2 regions of the Saccharothrix saharensis genome follow, and region 1 is predicted to be linked to the other one. Evidence: predicted binding sites of a transcription regulator. Region 1 holds the regulator's gene; the other holds the start of a gene.
The links. Region 1 encodes HspR, which represses chaperone genes until heat shock. Its sites were predicted from a motif close to ANNTTGAGTNNNNNNNACTCAANNT; they were not measured.
Positions count from the first base shown of each region.

Region 2: a site for HspR is predicted at 1,552-1,576, ahead of lon (endopeptidase La). Genes of this name have one in related genera too.

Region 1 covers NZ_VFPP01000001.1:5,021,136-5,024,539, reverse strand. The annotation lists gene FHX81_RS22205 (FAD-binding oxidoreductase) at 1-300, shown strand, start outside; gene FHX81_RS22200 (alpha/beta fold hydrolase) at 361-1,038, opposite strand; gene FHX81_RS22195 (heat shock protein transcriptional repressor HspR) at 1,247-1,675, opposite strand; gene dnaJ (molecular chaperone DnaJ) at 1,672-2,841, opposite strand; gene grpE (nucleotide exchange factor GrpE) at 2,860-3,404, opposite strand, start outside.
Region 2 covers NZ_VFPP01000001.1:6,364,359-6,367,762, reverse strand. The annotation lists gene FHX81_RS28945 (serine hydrolase) at 1-668, shown strand, start outside; gene FHX81_RS28940 (SAM-dependent methyltransferase) at 634-1,434, opposite strand; gene lon (endopeptidase La) at 1,588-3,404, shown strand, end outside.

The DNA.
Region 1 (3,404 bases):
CGGGTGCACCTGTTCCTGGGCGGGCGGACCCGTGAGGACCTGTACGACCTGGACAACCTTCAGCGGTTCGCGATGACCAACCCCTGGCTGACCGTCGTGCCGGTGCTGGAGTCGGATCCCGGTGCGCGCGGCGTCGAGCAGGGCACGCTGGCCGACGTGGTCACCCGCTACGGGGCGTGGGAGGACCGGGACGTGCTGGTGTGCGGCTCGCCGTCCATGATCCGGGCGACCGTGTCCCGGATGCTGGTCGCCGGCACCCCGCTGGACCGGATCAAGTACGACCCGTTCACCCTGGACTGACCCTCTTATTGAAATTTTTTCACGTTCGCCGCTCGCACGTCGGGGTGACATCCGGCCCCGTCACGGCCGAGCGGGCCGCACCGCCCCCAACACCCCCGCCAGCGTGCTCGGCCGGCTGGTCTGCGGGCAGTGCCCACCGTCGACCTCGATCGCCTCGACCCCGAGCCGTTCCCGCGCGGCCTGCCGCATCCACGACGGCCGCAGCGTCCGGTCCTCGCGCGGCAGCACGTAGGTCGACGGCAGGTCCGGCAGCTCGTGCACCTCGCGGTACGTCGCCGCGGGGTAGAACAGGCGCAACGTCCGCAGTCCGGCCCGCACGCCGGCCAGGTCGCAGTCGTGGAACAGGAAGTACGCCGCCACCACCGGGTCCGCGGTGGGCGGCTCGGTGAGGGACCGCCACTCCGGGTTGAACATCTCGCCGGTGTCCACGGTCAGCTCGTCGGCCAGCGACACGGGCCCGGGGATCATCGCGGCCACCCAGACCAGGTGCGACGCAGCGACGGCCCGCGCGATGGCGGGCATCAGCAGGCCCGCGCCGGAGTGGCCCACCAGGACCGGGGCCAGCGCGTCGCCCGCTTGGGCGCGGACGATCGCGGCGTAGTCGACGGCTCGCAGGTCGGGCCGGTCGGTCGGCAGGTCCACGGCCACGGTCCGGTGGCCGCGGTGGCGGAGCAGCTCCTCCACCGGCCGCCACGACGCCGGCGACTGGGTGGTGCCGTGCACGAAGACGTAGTCCACGGGGTCCAGTCTGGCCCGAGTCCGGCCTGGCCTGGCCCGAGTCCGGTTGGCGGGTCCGGTCCGGCCGGTGTGGCGGCGGGGGTCGGGGGGCGGGTGGGAGCGGATCGGGGTGGTTGGCGGGGCTCCTCATGGTTTAACCGAGGAGCGGTAACAGTGTTTCCGTACATTTTCGCACCATGATCACCCTATTGGGCGACCTGAGGTGGCCTCAGCGCTTGGAGTTCGGCTTCCAGACGACCAGGGCCGTTTCGTGGCGCACGGGGACCAGGTCGCGGCGGTAGGAGGCGTGCACGGAGGCGGCGGCGTGTTCGGCGGCGGCCATGGCGGAGGACAGTTGTTCGGTCAGTTCCTGCACCTTGGCGCGCAGGGCGCCGACCTCGTTCTCCAGCTCGATGATCCGCTTGATGCCCGCGAGGTTCACGCCTTCCTCCTGCGAGAGGCGTTGCACCTCGCGCAGCAGCACGATGTCGCGCATCGAGTACCGGCGCCCGCCGCCGGACGTGCGGCCCGGCGACACCAGGCCGAGGCGGTCGTAGGCGCGGAGGGTCTGCGCGTGCAGACCGGACAGCTGGGCCGCCACGGAGATGACGAAGAACGGGGTGTCCTCGTCGGTGCCGGGCGGGAACGGGAAGCTCACACCGACCTCTTCTCCAACAGGGCGTTGAGCTCCGCGCGCGGGTCGTGCTTCGCCGTCACCGACGCGTAGTTCTCCAACGCCTCCCTGGCTGCGGCGTCCATGTTGTTCGGCACCGCCACGGTCAGCGTGATCAGCAGGTCGCCGACCTGGCCGTCACGCCGGGCGATGCCCTTGCCCTTGGCCCGGAGGACACGACCGCTGGCCGTGCCCGCGGGCACCTTCAAGGTCACCTTGCCCTCCAGCGTGGGCACGGTCAACGTGGTGCCCAGCGCCAGCTCGGGGAAGGTCACCGGCACGGTCACGGTCAGGTCGTTGCCCGACCGCCCGAAGATCGGGTGCGGGTTGACGTGCACGCGCACGAACAGGTCGCCCGCGGGTCCGTTGTTGCGGCCCGGCTCGCCCTGGCCGGCCAGCCTGATCCGCTGGCCGTCGTCCACGCCCGCCGGGATGCGGATGGTCAACGTCCGGGTCTTCGTGCTCACGCCGTCGCCGTCGCACTCCGGGCACGGGTCGTCCACGATCCGGCCGGTGCCGCGGCAGTCCGCGCACGGCTCGGAGAACGCGAACGCGCCCTGGCTGCGGGTCACCAGGCCGGCGCCGTTGCAGTTCGGGCAGGTCCGCGGCGACGTGCCGGGGCGCGCGCCGGAGCCCGCGCACGTGCCGCAGGTCGCGGGGCTGGACAGGCGCATGGGCACGGTCGCGCCCTTGACGGCTTCGGTGAAGTCGATGCGGACGTCGGTTTCGACGTCCTCGCCGCGGCGCGGCCTGGTCGCGGAGGCGGACGTGCCGCCCCGGCGGTTGAACAGGCCGCCGAGCAGGTCGCCGAGGCCGCCCATGCCGCCGGGCTGCGCGCCCTGGCGGCCGAACAGGTCGCCGACGTCGAACCCGCCGCCGCCCGTGCCGAACCCGCCGGGGAACCCGCCGCCTCCGGAGAAGAGGCGGCGGGCCTCGTCGTACTGCTTGCGCTTCGCGGTGTCCGACAGCACGCCGTACGCCTCGGACACCGCCTTGAACCGCGCCTCGGCCTTGGCGTCACCGGGGTTGGCGTCGGGGTGCAGTTCCCGCGCCAACTTCCGGTACGCCTTCTTGATGTCGTCGGCCGAAGCGTCGGAGGTGACGCCCAGCTCGCGGTAGAAGTCCTTCTCGATCCAGTCGCGAGCGCTCAACGGACGCCGCCCCCTTTCTCAGTCCTGCTGCTGCTCTTCGACCGGCTTGTCGGCGGCCTCGTCGACGACCGGCTGCGCGGCGGCCGGTTCGTGGTCGGTCACGGCGACCAGCGCGGGCCGCAGCACGCGCTCGCCGAACCGGTAGCCGCGGCGGAGCACGGCGGTGACGGTCGGCCCGCTGACGTCCGGCGAGGTGCCGTGCTGCACGGCCTCGTGGACGGACGGGTCGAACTCCTCGCCCTCGTGCCCGAACGGCTCGAGCCCGGTGCCGTGCAGGGCGGCGACGAGCTTGTCGGCCACCGCCTTGAACGCGCCGGTGAGGTCGCCGTGCGCGCCGGCCCGCTCGATGTCGTCCAGCACGGCCAGCAGCTCGCCGGCCACCTGCGCCTTGGCCGTGGTGATCACCAGTTCCCGGTCGCGCTCGACGCGCTTGCGGTAGTTGGCGTACTCCGCGGTCAGCCGCTGCAGGTCGGCGGTCCGCTCGTCGAGCTGCGCCTTGAGCTCGACGGACGGGTCGACGGACACGACCGACGCCTCTTCGGGCGACCCGGGCGTCCCGGGCG
Region 2 (3,404 bases), 1.3 Mb from region 1:
TCGACCGGGACCGCAGCACCGGCCCCACCGGCATCGGGGGCATGCTCGACCCGGTCACCATGTCCCTGCGCGACCTCGCCTACCTGGCCGTCACCGTCTCCGACAACGCCGCCGCGGACGCCCTGGTCGACCTGATCGGCCTGGACGCGGTCAACGACACCCTCGACGGGCTCCACCTCCGGCACACCCTGGTCGTCCACCGGGCGAGGGACTTCATGCGCGCCCTGGCCGAGGACGCCGCCCCCGACGAACCGCCGGCCGCGTTCACCGACCCCGTCGTGCTGTCCCGGCTCCGCGCCCTGGACCCGGACCACACCAACCGCGGCACGGCGCGGGACCTGACCACCCTCCTGCGCCACGTGTGGCGGCACGACGACTGCGCCCCGATCCGCCACGCCATGGCCCGCCAGGTCTGGCCGCACCGCCTGGCGTCCGGCTTCCCGTTCGACGACGTGCGCGTGGCCGGCAAGACGGGCACCCTGCCGACCGTCCGCAACGAGATCGGCGTGGTCGAGTACCCCGACGGCGGCCGTTACGCGGTGGCCGTCTTCACCCGCAGCGCGAGCACCGCGTTCACCCTCCCGAAAGCGGACGCGGTGATCGGCACGGCCGCCAGGCTGGCGGTCGAGCACCTCAGGCTTTCCGGCCGACCCCCGCGTACGCGCTGATGTAGGCGTCGTCCGAGTCCGGCCGCCACTCGCTCAACGGCACCACACCGGGCTCCACGACCTCCAAGCCGGTGAAGAACGCCGCGATCTCCGCGCCCGTGCGCAGCACCAACGGGCTGTCCGTGCGGCGGTAGATGGCGTTGACCTGCTCGCCGCTCTCCCGGCCCTCCTGCGACACGCCGTCCCAGCTCGCGTGCGAGATCGCCACGTGGCTGCCCGGCGCGAGCACCTCCCGGTACCGGGCGATCGCCTCCTGCGGCACGTCCGAATCGGGCACGAAGTGCAGCACGGCCACCATCAGCAACCCGATCGGCCGGTCGAAGTCGAGCACGGACCGCACTTCCTCGTTGCCCAGCACCGAGTCCGGGTCGCGCAGGTCCGCCTGGATCGCGCTGGCCAGCGGGTTGTTCGCCAACAACGCCGTGCTGTGCGCGACGGCGACCGGCTCGACGTCCGCGTAGACCACCCGCGCACCCGGGTTGGTCTGCTGCGCGATCTCGTGCACGTTGCCGACCGTCGGGATGCCCGACCCCAGGTCCAGGAACTGGTCGATGCCCTGCGACAGCAGGTACCGCACGGCCCGCCGCAGGAACGACCGGTTGGCCCGCGCCGCGCCGGACATGCCGGGGAAGATCTGCTCCACCGACTTGGCCGCCTCGCGGTCGACCGCGAAGTTGTGCGACCCGCCCAGGAAGTAGTCGTACATCCGGGCCGCGCTCGGCCGGTCCAGGTCCACCGACGACGGGACCCAGCTCGCCTGCTCCATGCGCCATCTCCTCGTGAGTCGACCGCGTGATCGTGTCGGCGCCGCACACCGGGCACAACCCCCGAATGGACGCTCGCTCTGGGCGAACACCTACCGGAAACAATCCCGGGCTCATCTTGGTTGAGCCAGTCAGACTCAACTTTGGAGGGACTCATGGGCGAGACGTTGGCGCTGCCGGTGCTGCCGCTGGACGACGTGGTCGTGCTGCCGGGCATGGTCGTGCCGATCCGGATCAGCGGCTCGGACGCCACCGCCGAGGCCCGCGCCGCGATCGAAGCCGCGACGGCCGCGGGTGGTCGGCAGCAGGTCCTGCTGGTGCCCCGGCTGGACGGCAAGTACGCGAAGGTCGGCACGCTGGCGCTGATCGAGCAGGTCGGCAGGCTGTCCGGCGGCGAGCGCGCGGCCGTCGTGCGCGGCACGGAGCGGGTCCGCATCGGCACCGGCACCACGGGGCCCGGCGCGGCCCTGTGGGTCGAGGCCACCATCACCGACGAAGCACCGATCGACGACCGCACCCGCGAACTGGCCCGCGAGTACCGCGCGCTGGTCACCACGATCCTCCAGCAGCGCGGCGCGTGGCAGGTGGTCGACTCGGTCCAGCAGGTGGACGACCCGTCCGCCCTGGCCGACCTGGCCGGCTACGCCTCGTACCTCAGCGACGAGCAGAAGGTGTGGCTGCTGGAGACCAGCGACGTCACCGAGCGGCTCGGGAAGCTCCTGGAATGGGGCCGCGAGTACCTGACCGAGCTGGACGTCGCCGAGACCATCCGCAAGGACGTCAAGGAAGGTGTCGAGAAGCAGCAGCGCGAGTTCCTGCTGCGCCAGCAACTGGCCGCGATCCGCAAGGAACTGGCCGAGCTCGACGGCAAACCCGCCACCGAGGAACAGGACTACCGGGCCCGCGTCGAAGGCGCGGACCTCCCCGACAACGTCCGCGAGGCCGCCCTCGCCGAGGTCGACAAGCTGGAACGCACCGCCGAGCAGTCCCCCGAGGTCGGCTGGATCCGCACCTGGCTGGACACCGTCCTCGACATGCCGTGGAACGAGCGCACCGAGGACGCCTACGACATCGCGGGCGCCCGTGCCGTCCTCGACGCCGACCACGCCGGCCTGGACGACGTCAAGGAGCGCATCACCGAGTACCTGGCCGTGCGCCGCCGCCGCGCCGACCGCGGCCTGGGCGTCGTGGGCGGTCGCCGTTCCGGCGCGGTCCTGGCCCTCGTCGGCCCTCCCGGCGTCGGCAAGACGTCCCTGGGCGAGTCCGTCGCCCGCGCCATGGGCCGCGAGTTCGTCCGCGTCGCCCTGGGCGGCGTCCGCGACGAAGCCGAGATCCGCGGCCACCGCCGCACCTACGTCGGCGCACTCCCCGGCCGGATCGTCCGCGCCATCTCCGAAGCCGGCTCGATGAACCCGGTCGTCCTCCTCGACGAGATCGACAAGGTGGGCGCCGACTACCGCGGCGACCCCACCGCCGCCCTCCTCGAAGTCCTCGACCCGGCCCAGAACCACACGTTCCGCGACCACTACCTCGAAGTCGAGCTGGACCTCTCCGACGTCGTCTTCCTGGCCACCGCGAACGTCCTGGAATCCATCCCGGGTCCCCTGCTGGACCGCATGGAACTGGTCCGGCTCGACGGCTACACGGAGGACGAGAAGGTCACCATCGCCCGCGACCACCTCCTGCCGCGCCAGGTCGAACGAGCCGGCCTGACGCCCGACGACGTCACGATCACCGAAGCCTCCCTGCGCAAGCTGGCCGGCGAGTACACCCGCGAGGCAGGCGTCCGCCAACTGGAACGCTCCCTGGCCCGGATCCTGCGCAAGGTCACCGCCCGCGTCGCCCTCGACCACACCGCACTGCCGGTCGCCGTCGACGTCCCCGACCTCCGCACCTACCTGGGCTCGCCCAAGCACACCCCGGAGTCCGCCGAGCGCACCGCCGTCCCCGGCGTCGCGACCGGCCTGGCCGT